One region of the Paenibacillus algicola genome, then DNA from elsewhere that is predicted to be linked to it. Evidence: riboswitches for the same ligand, from Rfam matches in the RefSeq annotation. Region 1 holds a riboswitch; the other holds the start of a gene.

Region 1 (7,986 bases):
CGCAATCAGCGGCTGTGATGGCACTGCATTTCGGGTTTTCTCTCATTGCGTTCGCAAGCTCGGTGATGCTGGCCTTGGCTATGCGGCGGCTGGAGCATGAAGGTGATACGAAAGATTCCGAGCCATTGCCGCAGGTCAGCAAGAGGTTTCGGAATCTGGTATGGGCAACTGCAGTGTACTCCTACGTGGTAGTGTACATAGGGGCATTTGTAAGCCATACGGAATCCAGGGAAGGCTGCTCCGGGTGGCCGCTGTGTAACGGAGAGCTTATCCCGGAGCTTTCAGGCGGCGTTGGCATTGCCTTTATGCACCGCGTAGCGGCGGCATTGCTGCTGCTGACCATTGCAGTGATGGCGCATTTCGCTTTTTGGCGTCACCGCAATAATAAAGAAATTCAAATGCTGGGCGTTGCGGCCTTAGTGCTGTGCCTGCTACAGGTGCTGAGCGGCGGAGTGCTGATGTCTACGATGCAGAATGAGGAGCTGTACATTTTTGCCGCTTTGGGTCATACCTTGCTCATCTCAGCGCTCTTCGGGGTTCTGGCCTACCTTAGTGTCCGGGTGTGGCAGCTGAGCCGGTCACGTCCTGCCCAGAAGGCAGATCAACAGCTTGCAACGGCAGCCTCATAAGATGTAGAACACATGCACGGTACCCAATAATCAATACGACAAGTCCTCGAGCTCCTCGGGGGCTTGCTTGTTCACCTTACGAATGAACAGGGACCCCTTAAGGACATTTTAAAGGTGGGGCTCCATATCCTCTCTGCAGTGGTTTAGTTCCTCCAGAGATCTGTTTATATTTAATAAAACATCGCTCGATACGCCAGCTGCCGCGTCTTATATGAACTTGAACTTGAACGTAGGGAGGTTACGCCATGCTTCGAATACTGCTTGGGGAGGAGCCTAGACTTAATCACGGGCTCATGGAAGATGCGATAGAAACCATGGTAACAACCACACAGCTTCTGCAGAAGGAAATTGACAAGAACCAAGACCCCACGCATGATTTCCGCAAGCTGGAGATTTGGACGCGCGGCTTGATTGTGTCCCTGGATGAGCTGGAGCAAAGCTGCTTTGCAGCAGGACATTTTCGTAAATCGGTTAAGGCAGGATATGTCGATGAGCTGTCCATTCAGGAGCAGGGAGAGTACGGCCGTTACGTTTACTTTTACAAAAATGCATTTATCCGGGTCTTCTCCATTCTCGACAAGCTCGGAACCGTGCTGAATGACCTTTATGATCTCAATACGTCTAAGGTTAAGGCGCATTTCAGTTATTTTACGGTGCTGCGGCAGTTTAAATATTTGAAAACCCATGAGGATTTATCCCGAGAGCTGGAAGCCATCAAGGACAGCTATCGCAATCCGATGTCCGTGCTTCGCAAACGCCGTAACGCCGAGGTGCATTACATGAATTCGGAAATGCAGGATGATCTGTGGCAGCGCCATAAGGGTCTCAACGACAAGGTGGAGCTGGAGGATCTGGATCAGCATCTGGATGATCTGAAACAGGGGCTGGATATGGTGTGCAAGACACTGGCTGCGTCCTATCACTACACCAATAAGCTCTGGTCTGAAAGAGGAATGAAGGCGTAAAGCGGGTTTAACTTTCCTTAAAATTCCTTTTGACTTTAGAATGAAAACGGCATATACTAACTATTGCATTCATGAATAGTTTCTGAAAACGGTCAAATTATAATTTCATATCGATGTTTTCTTATCGAGAGAGGCGGAGGGACAGGCCCGATGAAGCCCGGCAACCGACTTCTGAGTCACGGTCAGCATACCGCGGGAATCAGAGGTGTCATGGTGCTAATTCCTTCAAGACTGAGCGACAGCGCAGTCTTGGCAGATGAGACAAGGCATCTTTCTTTCGTTAGCGAAGAGAGCCCTTTTTTGATTCTGCATCTGAGGAATCCATAGGGCTCTCTTTTTTTTTGGTTAAAATGAAGTGAAGGGAAGGAGTGTACAGCCTGTGATTGAGCTGAAGCAGCTTACGAAGCATTACGGTAAACCGGGTGCGTTGACAACCGCTTTGTCAGGCCTTGATTTATCTATACAGAAAGGCGAGATTTTTGGAGTGATCGGGCATTCCGGAGCTGGGAAAAGCACCTTGATTCGCTGCGTGAATCTGCTGGAGCGTCCGACCTCGGGAGAGGTCTGGGTGGGCGGTGTCGAATTAACAGCTCTCGGCAAAAAACAGCTGCAGGAGGAGCGCCGCCGAATCGGAATGATCTTTCAGCATTTCAATCTGCTCTCCTCAGCGACGGTGTATGACAATATTGCGTTTCCGCTTCGGCTGATCAAGACGCCCAAGGCGGAAATTGAACGGAAGGTCAGTGAGCTGCTGACGCTTGTCGGTCTGGAGGCGCACCGCAATAAATATCCCGCACAGCTGTCCGGGGGACAGAAGCAGAGGGTTGGCATCGCCCGAGCACTGGCCAGTGATCCTGAGGTGCTGCTATGTGACGAGGCCACTTCGGCACTGGATCCGCAGACGACGGATTCCATCCTGAAGCTGCTGCTGGACATCAACGAGCGCTTTCAGCTCACGATTGTTCTCATTACTCATGAAATGCATGTTATTCAAAGCATCTGTGACCGGGTTGCTGTTATTCATCAGGGCGGGATTGTGGAGCAGGGGCCGGTCACGGAAGTGTTTCTTCGACCTAAGCACGAGGTTACCCGTGATTTTATCCGGGAGGATCAAGGATTTATTCCGGAGGCGCTGTACGAGCAGCGAGCTTCTTCTCAAGGGTCCCACAGCCAGACAGTCAAAATTACGTTTCTGGGGCCAAAAACCTACGAGTCCACTCTATCCCAGACCGTGAAAGAAACCGGCGTCGCTTTTGCAATCCTGCAGGGCAAGATTTCAACGATCAAGGCAACCCCTTATGGCCAGCTGATCGTTCGATTTGAAGGCCAGACGGAGGCGGTAGCTGCCACGATTGCGGCACTTCAGGCAGAAGGACTTGATGTGGAGGTGGCAGGCTGATGCTCGGATTGGATTTTACCCTGGTGGATTGGGAAGAAGTACTGACAGCCACGCTGGACACCCTGCGAATGCTTCTAGCTTCCTCCGTGTTCGCGGTGCTGATCGGCCTGCCGATCGGTGTGATGCTGTACATGTGGTCAAGATCCTCGTCAGGATGGGCGAGAGCAGGACACAGTGTCCTCTCCTTCGTGGTCAATATTTTGCGCTCCGTGCCATTCATTATCCTGATCGTGGCCTTGATTCCGATTACGAAAGTCATTGTTGGTCAATCCTATGGGGTGCTTGGAACCATTCCCCCGTTGGTGATCGGGGCAGCGCCTTTCTTTGCAAGGCTTGTAGAAACCGCACTGAGCGAGGTGGATAAAGGCGTTATTGAGGCCGCTCAGGCAATGGGCTCCTCAACCAAGCAGGTTGTGCTGAGAGTGCTGCTTCCGGAGGCAAGGCCAGGCCTGATCGCGGCGGTGACCATTACGATCGTGACTCTGGTGTCCTATACCGCCATGTCCGGTCTTGTCGGCGGCGGCGGGCTGGGGGATCTCGCGATCAAATACGGCTATAACCGCTATGAAACCGAAGTGATGCTCGTAGCGGTTGTGCTGATGATTCTGCTGGTACAGCTGCTGCAGATGGCAGGCGACCGAATCGTCCGGCATTACACCCGGAAGTAGGCATAAGCAGAAAAAAGTGAAATTTATAAATATTGGAGGATATAACGAGATGAAAAAATGGAATGTAATGATCTTGACCCTGGCTATGCTTCTGGTGCTTGCGGCTTGCGGGACAGACACTGAAAAAGAAAGCACCGGCTCGGATGCCGGATCTAAAGACGGAGCTGCAAGTGAAACCGTCACTCTGCGTGTAGGGGCATCGCCACAGCCTCACTCGCAAATTCTGGAGCACGTCAAGCCGGTGCTGGAGCAAGAAGGCATTCAGCTTGAAATTATCGAATTCACGGATTATGTCCAGTTTAACCAGCAGACCGACCAGAAAGAAATCGATGCCAACTTCTTTCAGCACAAGCCGTATCTGGACGGCGAAATCGAGCAGCGCGGCTTCGATCTCGCTCCAGTTACTGCGGTGCATGTGGAGCCGATGGGAGCTTACTCCAATCAGGTAGAGTCTTTGGACGATCTGAAGGACGGTGCAGTCATTGCCATTCCAAACGATCCTTCAAACGGAGGACGTGCCCTGCTTCTGCTGGCCAAGCATGGTGTTATTCAGCTGGAGGATGACAGCAATCTGGCTGTAACCGCCAAGGATATTACCGGCAACCCGAAAAACCTGGAGTTTAAAGAGGTTGATGCAGCGATGCTGCCCCGGATGCTGGACGAGATGGATGCGGCAGTCATTAATACGAACTATGCGCTGGAAGCGGGCTTGAATCCGCTAGAGGATGCGCTGGTCATTGAGGACAAGGATAACCCTTATGCCAACCTGCTTGTTGCCCGCTCGGACAACAAGGATTCTGAAGCGATTCAGAAGCTGGCAGAGGCACTGACCTCGGCAGAGATGAAGACTTTTATCGAAGAGCAGTTCAAAGGATCTATTATCCCGGCATTCTAAAACGGCAAAAGCCAGATGTCGATCCAACAAATTCATGGAAATGAGCATACAGCGGCCCGGAAACTTTACGGAGTCGCTGTATTTTTTATAGTGGGTGAGATTCCTTTTAAGTGGTTCAGGGTAAATAGGTTCAATAACGGCATAATAAAGTCATTAGGCGGCTTATCGTTGGCGAAGAGCTTGTTTACGGTAACGACGAATTCATATTTCAGGAGGTCATTTTCATGAACCCTAATCCTCAAACAAATCCACAGCAAGCCTCAATCCTGGGATTCGGTACAGCGCTGCCGGCTCATCAGGTTCCTCAGCCTGACATCACCAATCTGCTAACTTCCCATCTGCAGGACAAGCCGGATCTGGCGCGCTTTGCAAGAAGGATTTTTAACTCCTGCGGAGTGGATAACCGATATACAGTAGAGCCAAGCTATACAGGAGCTGCCGAGGACTGCAAGTATCTTCCTACCGGAGATGCCAGCGGGATACCGACCACAGAAGAACGAATGGATACATATAAAAGAGAAGCGCCTCCGCTCGCCCTTGAAGCTGCTCAGAAAGCGCTGAAGGATGCAGGTACGCATCCGGAATCCATTACCCATCTCATTACAGTCAGCTGTACGGGGCAATACCTTCCGGGTCTTGATGTGACACTGATCTCGCAGCTGGGCCTGTCGCCAAGGGTTAATCGTTTGCCGGTTATTTTCCAAGGCTGTGCTGCAGGTCTCAAAGCAATTCAGATGGCAAGGGATGTCGTGCAGGGAGCACCAGGATCGACTGTGCTTGTCGTCTGTGTAGAGCTGTGTACCTTGCACTTCCAGCCTGTGATGGAGAAGGAAGCTCTGTTTGCGGCCTCCTTCTTCGGCGATGCTTCGGCATCCTGCGTCATTGGCCACGCAGATGAAAACAGCCGCCATTATTTCCAGCTGGGTAGAGGATATTCAGTGCTGCTGCCGGACACCACAGAGGATATGACCTGGGAGGTTGGCAATTTCGGCTTTGATCTATATCTGTCGCCGCGGATTCCGAGACTGCTGGGACAATATATTGCTCCGGAAATGGAGCGTCTCTTTGAAGGAGAGGAGCTTCCTGAACTGTGGGCCATTCACCCTGGCGGAAGAGGGATTGTGGACTCCGTGGAAGAGGTAATGAGTCTGCGGGAGGATCAAACCCGGTTCAGCCGCGAGATTCTGCGTACCGCCGGGAATCTGTCCTCCTGTACCATTCTCTTCGTACTGGATGCCATGCGCCGGGACCTTAAAGCCCAAAGCAGCGCCGCTCAGAACGGAGTAGCCATGGCGTTCGGCCCTGGCCTGACAGCCGAGCTTATGCGCTTTGAATATATTGCGGCAAAGGTGGCATCCGAGTCGGAGGCGGACCATGTCTATCTTTAGGAATTTATCGAGCCGGGCGAAGGAAGACGAGTTAATGGATGACTTCTCCATGGGCGGGGCAGAGCTGAGCGAGGCGCTGGTGCATTTAAGGCGCTTGAACAAAATATTCGCGGCTCCCGGACCGACACGCTATGGCGTGGAAAAGCTGTGGAGAATGATGGGCAGCCCGGCGTCCTTGAGTGTTCTGGATGTAGGCGCAGGCTCCGGTGACGTCAATCGGAAGCTGCTGGAATGGGCAGACAGCCGGGGAGTGGAGCTGCATATTATCCTCGTCGACCTCACCGAAGAGGCGTGTCAGGAAGCCGCGGCCTTGTTCAAGGATGAGCCGCGGATTCAGGTTCAGCGTGCGGACGTGCGCGATCTTCCGGATGCCTCGGCTGATATTGTTACTGGCTCCCAATTCGTACACCATTTTGACGGGGACGAGCTGGTAGACATCGTCTCTCATATGCTTCGCGCCTCCCGGTATGGTGTTGTGATCAATGATATTCACAGGCATCAGGTTTCCTACACTGCAGTTTGGCTGACAACCCGGCTGATTTCCCGTAACCGCTACATTCGGCATGACGGCCCGTTGTCCGTAGCCAAGGGATTTACTGCGAGAGACTGGAAGGAGCTGAAGCGCCGGCTGAACCATGAAACGATGACGTTCTCCTGGAAGCCTCTGTTCCGCTATGCGGTAGTCATTCCGCATCCCTTGAAGCCGGGAGGAAAGGAGAGTGGAATCGGATATGCATAGTTGGGACGCCGTTATTATTGGAGCAGGTATTGCCGGAGCCAGCACGGCTATACAGCTGGCGCAGCAGGGCCATCGTACGCTGCTGCTGGATCGTCAGGAATTCCCCCGGCATAAGACCTGCGGTGAATTTATGTCACCGGAAACGAAAGAGATGCTGGAGTATCTGGGGATTGTGCCCCAGCTGACAGTAATCTCACCAAGTCCGATCTCCAAAGCAAGAATCGTGATGCCCCAAGGCGGGGAGATGGAAGCCTCGCTGCCAGGTGAGGCCTGGGGCATCAGCCGCTATGAGCTGGATACATTGCTTCATGCAAGAGCGCTTGCTGCAGGCGCAGAAATACGGACGAAGAGTAACGTCACCTCCATTGTGCAGGACGCGGATGGAACTTACCAGATCGGCATCAAGACCGGTGAGGAGGAGGTGCTGTACCATACTCGCGCCGTGATTGCTGCCCACGGAACTAGAAAGCCGAAATTCGTTCCCAATACCGAGGATCAGTACAGAGATCAGACGGTCTATGTCGGTGTGAAATCACATTATACGGGGCTCACATTAGGACCGGAGGTAGAGCTGTATTTTTGCGAGGGGGGCTACACCGGAATCAATGCCATTGAGGGCGGAAAAGTAAACATCGCGGCATTGCTGACCCTGAAATCTGTGCAGGCTGCCGGTAAATCCGTGCAGGACATTCTGCAGGCTGCCGCCCAGTCTAATCCCAAGCTGGCAGCCAGGCTTCAGGAGGCCGTTCCCGTTGAAGGCACGCAGGTTTCCATTGCCCCCGTGCGGCTATCGGATGCCCCTGAGCCCTGGTCAGACTTTCCGCATGTCGGGGACGCTATGATGATGATTCCCCCCCTGTGTGGAGACGGTATGTCGATTGCACTGCGCTCCTCACTGCTGTGCAGCCGCTTGACCAGTCAGTATCTCAATGGGGAGCTGTCTCTGGAGGAATGGAGAAGCGGCTACACCAGAGAGGCCGAAGCCCAATTCGGCAGCCTGCTGCGGCGGGCGCGGATGATTCAACGGCTTGCATTTGCCAAAACGAATGTTTGGTATCCCGAGCTGGCGAAGAGATTTCCGGTTATCTCCTCCTATCTCGTTAAAGCGACCCGCTTGCCGGAAACCGGCTTGTTAAGCCGAAATGCATAGCAGGGATCTCATCAATCATAAAGGCATGAACTGGCCGGGAGCAGCAAGCCGGCAGTCATGCCTTTATTGACTTTATGGAGCGTTTGTTGAGCGTTCCAAGGAAATCTTTTATACTGAGAATGAAGAAGAGACTAAGCCGGAGGAGGAAGGACC
Region 2 (7,986 bases), 300 kb from region 1:
CCGCAGTTTTCATTGGTGCGTGAGGTGACCGACAGCCTGGGCATTCCGAATCTCGGGATGGAGGGCTATGAGGCGGATGACTGCATTGGTACCTTATCCTGCCGGTATAAAGACCAGATGCATATTATGATTTTATCGGGAGATCATGATCTGCTGCAGCTGGTTGATGACTCTACCTCGGTTATTATTATGAAGAAGGGCCACGGAAATTATTTGAAATATACACCGCAGGTGCTCCTGGAGGAGAAGGGGCTGACCCCGCGGCAAATTATTGACATGAAGGGGCTTATGGGCGATACCAGCGATAACTACCCCGGAGTGAAGGGCATTGGAGAGAAGACGGCATTAAAGCTGGTTCAGCAGTTCGGATCCATTGAGGGGATCCTTGCGAATATGGATGCTCTGGCGAAAGGCGTGCGGGCCAAGATCGAAGCTGATCTCGACATGCTGCACCTGTCCCGCCGGCTTGCTGAAATTCATTGTGAGGTCCCGCTGGAATGTGAAATCAGGCAGTGTCTGCTTCACATTGACGATCAGGTGGCGCATGCCAAGCTGGAAGAGCTGGAGATGAAGAGCCTTAGCCATCTGATTGGCGCGGCGAGCGTGTCGTAGCAACACGGAGTATTACAAGTTTGAATCAGCGCCTTGAGCTGTGCTTGGCTTGTTTAAGGCGCTATTTTTAATTACATATAAACAGCTTGCGAGAGGATGACAGAGATGAGATTGGGAGCCATTGAAGCAGGAGGAACCAAATTTGTATGCGGCATCGGAACGGAGGACGGGACAGTTCTGGAGAGAACAAGCTTTCCAACGACGACACCGGAAGAGACGATGGCGCAGGTATATGACTTTTTTGCAGATCAAGGGGTTGAAGCGATCGGAGCAGGCTTCTTCGGACCGATTGATCCCGTGATTGGCAGTCCGACGTATGGATCGATCACGACAACCCCCAAGCCGCACTGGAGCAACTTTAATGTTGTGAATGCCTTGAAGGAGCGGTTCGATGTCCCTGTCGGCTTCGACACCGACGTCAATGGAGCCGCATTGGGCGAGTATACGCTGGGTGCAGCACAGGGTCTGGATAGCTGCCTGTATATTACGATTGGCACAGGCGTCGGTGCAGGGGCCGTGGTAGGCGGCAAGCTCGTGCATGGACTATCCCACCCCGAAATGGGACATATCCTGGTGCGCCGTCATCCGGAGGACCGCTATGAAGGCACCTGTCCGTACCACAAGGACTGCCTGGAGGGTCTGGCAGCAGGTCCGTCCCTTGGTAAACGCTGGGGCGTTGCCGGAGCAGAGCTGACGCCGGATCATCCGGCATGGGACATGGAAGCCTATTATCTCGCGCAGGCGTTGATGAACTATGTGCTGATTCTGTCTCCGCAGCGGATCATTATGGGCGGCGGTGTGATGAAGCAGCCGCAGCTGTTCCCGCTGATTCGGACCAAGCTGCAGGAGCTGCTGAACGGCTATGTCCCTCATCCGAGCCTGAATGAAGGCATTGACCAGTATATCGTGCCGCCGCAGCTGGCAGACAATGCAGGGCTGTGCGGAGCGTTGATGCTGGGCAAGCTGGCTGCGAAGGGCTAAGACAGGCTGAAGCTGCAGTGATGCTCTTCTGAAATCAAACCTATAAAAGACATGGCGATGCGGGAGATCATCCTGCGATGCCATGTCTTCTATTTATTGTAGCCTATGAATTCTGCCGCAGATCAGTCCGTAAAATGAGGGCTGCCCAGTACGAGGCTTAAAAAGCTGCGCATATCGTCGGCCTCTTCCCGCTCCAGCCGGAAGGTGCGCTCCAGTAAGCCTTCTTCCTCCAGATCATCATCGGCCAGGATCGCCGAGCGTCCGAACTGCAAATCGGTCACGAGCTTCTTGCCGTAAAAACGATCTGTGGAGGTCACTGCGAGATCGAAGCGCTTCAGGGACGGTCCAATAAAGGTAACGAACCGTGTAGAGGTTGATTCCGTGCTGTCGGATAAATAGTCAAGCTGCTCTTTGTCTTGATCCATGAGTAGAAATGCTCCTTTTCTGCGTGCTCTGAATACGAAACATTATAACGCAAAATTAAGATGGGACAAAACAAAGCTTCAAAATAATAGGGATTGACCTTGTTACAAATCCTGGATAATATATAGAGTAACAGTATAACGGACGTAAGTATTAAAGGGAAGCACCTTTCATTCGCTGCGAAAGCGAGATGGAGGGTGCTTTTTTTTTTGCGTGTGCGTGTGCTGAAATATTTAGGAATAAGGGAGGAAGAGGTATGGATATCGTGTTTATGAACCAGATGAGCCGCCCGGGGTCGGGTGGACACGAAACAGCGCAGCTATGGATTGGTGAGGAGGAAGGCAGCTGGTACCTGGGCTGGCGCGGATCGGAAGGGGAGGGAGAAGGCGGCGATGAAGCCTGGTATGAGGGAGGGTCCTGGCAGGAGCTGCTCTGTGTGTACCGCCATGGACTCGCGCAGAAGCTTGCACTAGGCTATCGGCCGGTCATTGCCGGTGTCTTCCATGAGCCGGAGGAGAGCGGGAGCAGCAACCGGCACGCATTGCGCCTGCAATGCTACAGCGAGCGCTGCGGCAGTGAAGAGCTGTACAGTGAGCTGTGCGCCTGGCGAAGAAGAAAGGCGGCGGCAGGCAGAAAGGCACCCTACTTCATCGCGAGTAACCGGGTGCTGCGAATGATCAGCGCCTTCATTCCGAAGACGCAGGAGGAGCTGCTGCAGCTGCCGGGCATCGGCAGCACCAAGGCGCAGGAGCACGGGGAGGATTGGCTTGAAATGACATCCCGTGTGGAGAGGGTGCATGGCTTTCCCTTAAACTGGGTTGAGGCTGCTCTGGAGGAGGATGAGTTCATGTCCTGGTTATATACGCAGAAGGAGCAGAAATACAAGCTGGAGCTGGAGAAATATCGGACCAACCGGCAGCTGCTGGAAGGCATTGCGCGGAGCCTGAATATGGAGGCACTGAGCGAGGTCACCGGAATGTCCCGGCGCGCGGTCATTGAGGCTGTGGAAGCGCTGGAGAAGGCAGGATATAATACGGAGCCGTTGATCTCTGCCGAGCTTGCCGTCATGCCGGAAGAGGAGCAGGACCATGTATGGAAGGCGCTGGAGGAGCTTGGGGACACCTTTTTAAAGCCGATTTTGCAGCGTGTTTACGGGGAAGAGGAGAGAGAAGGGCTGTCCCAGGAGCAGCTGTACGAACGGCTGCGGCTCATACGAATCCGGTACCGGCGGGAAGCGGAGTCACATGGCCGGCGGGCCGTGTAGGCAGAGCGCTTCATTTGAAAGAGGCTGTCCCAAAAGTAAATCTTGTTTAACGAGGCAGCTCAATTGAAGGAAATATGAAGCAAAAAATAAAGATTTGTACAAATGAAGCCGCTCCTTATTAGATGGTTGTTAGACACTTCCATTCTGCCAAAGGGCGGTTTCTTTGTGTTACCTGTTTTCTGGGGACAACAGCGATCGGAAGCCCCCTCTTTCTGCAGCGACCACGCCTTCGCTGGCGGATACACCATCTTTTGCGTTAACCTTATTTTACATCAAAAAAAGGTATTGCTCCCTTAATTATTTCGGGTGCAGTACCTTCTTCGATTCAGTCAGGACTTTTTCAGTAGCCTCCGCAAGACCCTGGATCTTTTGGGACAGCCTCTCTTGTAACTAAAGCCATTCTTTTTTGCGGAACAAATAATACATTCCGAAGCCCACGGCAACCATGACCGCCAGTACAATGAAATATGAATATTTCCAGTGCAGCTCCGGCATGAAATCAAAATTCATGCCATAGATGCCAGTAATGACAGTCAGCGGCATAAAGATGGTCGTGATTACGGTAAAAATGCTCATCGTTTCGTTAGCGCGGATCGCGATACTGGACTGGTAGGCCTCCCGCAGGTTGCCCATCAAATCGCGGTACGTTTCGAAGATTTCCGAGATCTTGACCGCATTCTCGTACGTGTCGCTGAAATACTTTTGAAGCTGATCGTCAATCAATCGCAGATCCTTCTTATTTAAGGTATGGATCACATCCCTCTGCGGCCCGAGAACACGCTTCAGCCACAGAATTTCACTGCGCAGCCCGACAATCTCGTTGAGATGCGACTTCTTGGTATGCATTAGAATATCCTCTTCCAGCTGCTCGATCCGCACCTCGATCCGGTCGCCCACCGTGAAGTAATTATCGGTGACGAGATCGATCAGAACATACAGGAACCGGTCCGGGGAGTTCACTTCCTCTTCCCACAGCAGAGGCTTGATGGCACGGAGCTCATGAATCTTCTGGCGGGTCACTGTAATAATAAAATGCCGTCCGAGAAAAATATTCAGCGCCCGCAGAAAGATCTCTTCATCATCAAATCGGATGCTGTTCACAACGATAAAATAATGGCTCTCATAAATTTCAATCTTGGGACGCTGCTCCTCTTCCGTCAAGCAGTCCTCTACCGCCAAATCATGCAGAGAGAATAAGGGCTGAAGCGCAGCCAGATCCTCCAGATCCGCATCTATCCAGTAGAAGCCCTCGGCTGGCGGAGTGAGGGTCGTTTCAAGGTCATCCACCGAAGTAAAAACGCCGGCGTTTACCAGTCGGATCTTCATCTGATATCCTCCTTTTCACAGAACACGTGGATACGGTCGTTGAATAAGGCACAGGTATCAGCAGCCAGCCTGAATGGGTTCATTATATTTATGTAATCACCATAAAAATAACGTCGCCGCAGGCCGGGAAGCTGATGGGTCTCCTATGCGATTGTATGTCACGGAGTACAAGCCTCTGGCCCGGGTCACCGTCCATTTTTATGTCACCTCTTTCCCTGCAAACGATTAGCACTCGTCTAGTATAACGCCGGGTTAGGGACCTTTCAAGGCTGAATTCCGCGCATTCAAGGCCCTCATCTCACCGTATGAAGGAAAAGAGAAACAGGTTCTTCAAAATGCGCCTTAAACCGTCTTGACGGGAAAAAAAGAATGTTTTAAAGTAATGTCAGAAGTGATTCGTGTCAGTCATTATTAAAATTTCATATCGTTGTCAATCTTATCAAGAGCAGGTGGAGGGACTAGCCCGATGAAACCCGGCAACCGGCAGCAATATCGCACGGTGCTAATTCTTGCAGGATGAAGTGAATGCCGGGACAGGCATTTACGGCACCCTGACAGATGAGAGAGAATCATAATCTACGTTTACGTACATATGACCTTTCTCAGTTATAGAGAAGGGTCATTTTTTTGATGGAATCCAAGAAGGAGGAACACTTTATGCCCATTAAAATTCCGGATACCCTGCCAGCTAAGGAAGTGCTTGCAGGGGAGAATGTTTTCACTATGGATGAGAGTCATGCCTTTCAACAGGATATCCGTCCGCTGCGGATTGCAATCCTGAATCTGATGCCGAACAAGGAAACGACGGAAACCCAGCTGCTGCGCCTGATCGGGAACTCCCCGCTGCAGGTCGATGTCGTACTGCTGCATCCGAGCTCACATACATCCAAGAACACGTCGGCAGAGCATTTGGAGGCGTTCTACAAAACCTTCGAGGAAGTGAAGCACCGCCGGTTCGACGGAATGATTATTACAGGTGCTCCGGTGGAGCAGCTGGATTTTGAGGACGTGAATTATTGGGATGAGCTGAGGGAGATTATGGAGTGGACCAAGGATAATGTGACCTCGACGCTCCATATTTGCTGGGCTTCCCAGGCGGGACTGTACTATCACTATGACGTGCCGAAGTACACACTGCCTGACAAATGCTTCGGGGTGTTCCCGCATACGACCAGTGACCCCACGGTGCCTTTGCTGCGCGGCTTTGACGAGATGTTTCATGCTCCGCATTCCCGCCATACGGAGGTGCGCCGGGAGGATATTGAGCAGCACGGGGATCTTCAAATTCTGTCCGAGTCCGAGGAGGCGGGCATTTATCTTGTGTCTTCCCGCGATGGCCGCCAGATCTTCGTTACCGGTCATTCCGAATATGACGCGGATACGCTGCGGTGGGAATATGAACGAGATGCCGCCAAGGGCCAGGAGGTCGAGCTTCCGAAGCATTATTATCCTTCAGATGATCCTTCGCGCAAGCCGCCGGCAATCTGGCGGGCCCATGCCAACTTATTGTTCTCGAACTGGCTGAATTACTATGTCTATCAAGCGACGCCGTATGACATCGGTCCGCAAAACTAAAATATCATGTCAAGGATAGGTATCTGGAGAGGAGTATACCAAGCGTGGACAAAAACCAGTTGAACATAGAAAGCCGCCTGGCACAGATTGGGTCGGTGGAGGAGCCGGTTACCGGCGCGATCAATTTTCCAATATACCAGGCTACGGCGTTCCGCCATCCAAGGCTTGGCCAGAGCACGGGCTTTGATTACATCCGCACCAAAAATCCGACCCGGCAGGTGCTGGAGGAGGCTTGTGCAGGACTTGAGTCCGGCGATGCCGGCTTCGCCTGCAGCTCCGGTATGGCTGCCCTGCAAACGGTGTTTGCCCTGTTTAGCCAGGGGGACCATCTAATCGTCTCGCTGGACCTTTACGGCGGGACTTATCGGCTACTGGAGGCGATCCTGTCCCGTTTTGGCGTCAGCGCAAGCTACGTGGATACCAACGACCTGGACGCACTGGAAAGCTGCCGGAAGCCGAGCACGAAGGCGGTGTTTATCGAGACACCGACGAATCCGCTTATGATGATTACTGATATTCAAGCCGTCAGCCATTGGGCGCACCGGCACGGCCTGCTGTCCATCGTTGACAATACGCTGCTGACACCGTTCTTTCAGCGCCCGATCGAGCTGGGGGCAGATGTCGTTGTGCACAGTGCGACGAAATATCTGGGCGGACATAATGATGTGCTGGCGGGTCTGATCGTAACGAAAGGTAAAGAGCTGTCGGACAAAATGGCCTTTCTTCACAATTCCATCGGCGCCGTGCTAAGTCCGTCCGATTCGTACCAGCTGATGCGTGGCATGAAGACCCTTGCGCTGCGGATGGAGCGCCATGAGCAGAATGCGCTGGCTGTAGCCAACTTCCTCAGCAGCCATGAGGCTGTGGAGCAGGTGTTCTATCCCGGCCTGCCGGATCACCCTGGCTATGACATTCAATGCAAGCAGTCCAGCGGAAATACAGGCATTCTGTCCTTTAAGGTGAAGGATGCGCGCTATGTAGAGCCAATTCTCCGCCATATTTCTTTGATTGCCTTTGCCGAAAGTTTGGGGGGCGTAGAGTCTCTTATGACGTATCCTGCGGTGCAGACCCATGCCGATATTCCTCTTGAAATCCGTGAGGCGGTCGGTGTTGATGAACGCCTGCTGCGCTTCTCGGTCGGGATTGAGCATGAGCAGGACCTTATTCAGGATCTGGGCCAGGCGCTTGCCAAAGCGGCGGCTGAGGTTGAAGGAGGGACGCGGTCATGAGCGGGGAGCATTCGAACCGGGAAGGGCATCGGAACGCAGCCGGCCCCAACGAGCTGAAATTTGAAACCCGGCTTCTGCATTTCGGGCAGGAAATCGACGAGGCCACTGGAGCGTCAAGTGTTCCGCTGTATCAGGCCTCGACCTTTCACCATCATGATATCCACAGCCCGCCGCTCCATGATTACAGTCGTTCCGGCAATCCAACCCGCCAAGTGCTGGAGGATTACATTGCTCAGCTGGAAAGAGGCGCTTGCGGCTTCGCATACGCATCAGGCATGGCTGCCATTTCAAGCACCTTGATGCTGCTCTCCTCCGGTGATCATGTGATCGTCACAGAGGATGTATATGGAGGCACATACCGGCTGCTGACGAGCATTCTGAGCCGGCTGGGCATTGAGTGTACCTTCGTCGATATGACGAATCTGGATCAGGTTAAGGAGGCCCTAAGAAGCACCACGAAGGCTGTATACATGGAGACTCCGTCCAACCCTACCCTCAAAATTACCGATATCGAAGCGGTCAGCTGCTGGGCGAGGGAAGAGGGGCTGCTTACAATACTGGACAATACCTTTATGA

The links. Region 1 has a riboswitch for S-adenosylmethionine ahead of E6C60_RS17010 (methionine ABC transporter ATP-binding protein). Riboswitches for the same ligand answer to the same signal wherever they lie in the genome.
Region 2: another riboswitch for S-adenosylmethionine. It lies ahead of metA (homoserine O-acetyltransferase MetA); the one in region 1 lies ahead of E6C60_RS17010 (methionine ABC transporter ATP-binding protein).

What each region holds. Positions count from the first base shown of each region.
Region 1 covers NZ_CP040396.1:3,622,924-3,630,909, reverse strand. The annotation lists gene E6C60_RS17020 (COX15/CtaA family protein) at 1-629, shown strand, start outside; gene E6C60_RS17015 (Cthe_2314 family HEPN domain-containing protein) at 875-1,594, shown strand; SAM riboswitch class I at 1,713-1,857, shown strand; gene E6C60_RS17010 (methionine ABC transporter ATP-binding protein) at 1,974-2,993, shown strand; gene E6C60_RS17005 (methionine ABC transporter permease) at 2,993-3,661, shown strand; gene E6C60_RS17000 (MetQ/NlpA family ABC transporter substrate-binding protein) at 3,711-4,556, shown strand; gene E6C60_RS16995 (type III polyketide synthase) at 4,781-5,944, shown strand; gene E6C60_RS16990 (methyltransferase domain-containing protein) at 5,931-6,683, shown strand; gene E6C60_RS16985 (NAD(P)/FAD-dependent oxidoreductase) at 6,664-7,833, shown strand.
Region 2 covers NZ_CP040396.1:3,319,406-3,327,391, reverse strand. The annotation lists gene E6C60_RS15635 (5'-3' exonuclease) at 1-612, shown strand, start outside; gene E6C60_RS15630 (ROK family protein) at 718-1,593, shown strand; gene E6C60_RS15625 (DUF3055 domain-containing protein) at 1,716-2,018, opposite strand; gene E6C60_RS15620 (HRDC domain-containing protein) at 2,273-3,280, shown strand; gene corA (magnesium/cobalt transporter CorA) at 3,671-4,606, opposite strand; SAM riboswitch class I at 5,040-5,171, shown strand; gene metA (homoserine O-acetyltransferase MetA) at 5,264-6,181, shown strand; gene E6C60_RS15605 (PLP-dependent transferase) at 6,226-7,410, shown strand; gene E6C60_RS15600 (aminotransferase class I/II-fold pyridoxal phosphate-dependent enzyme) at 7,407-7,986, shown strand, end outside.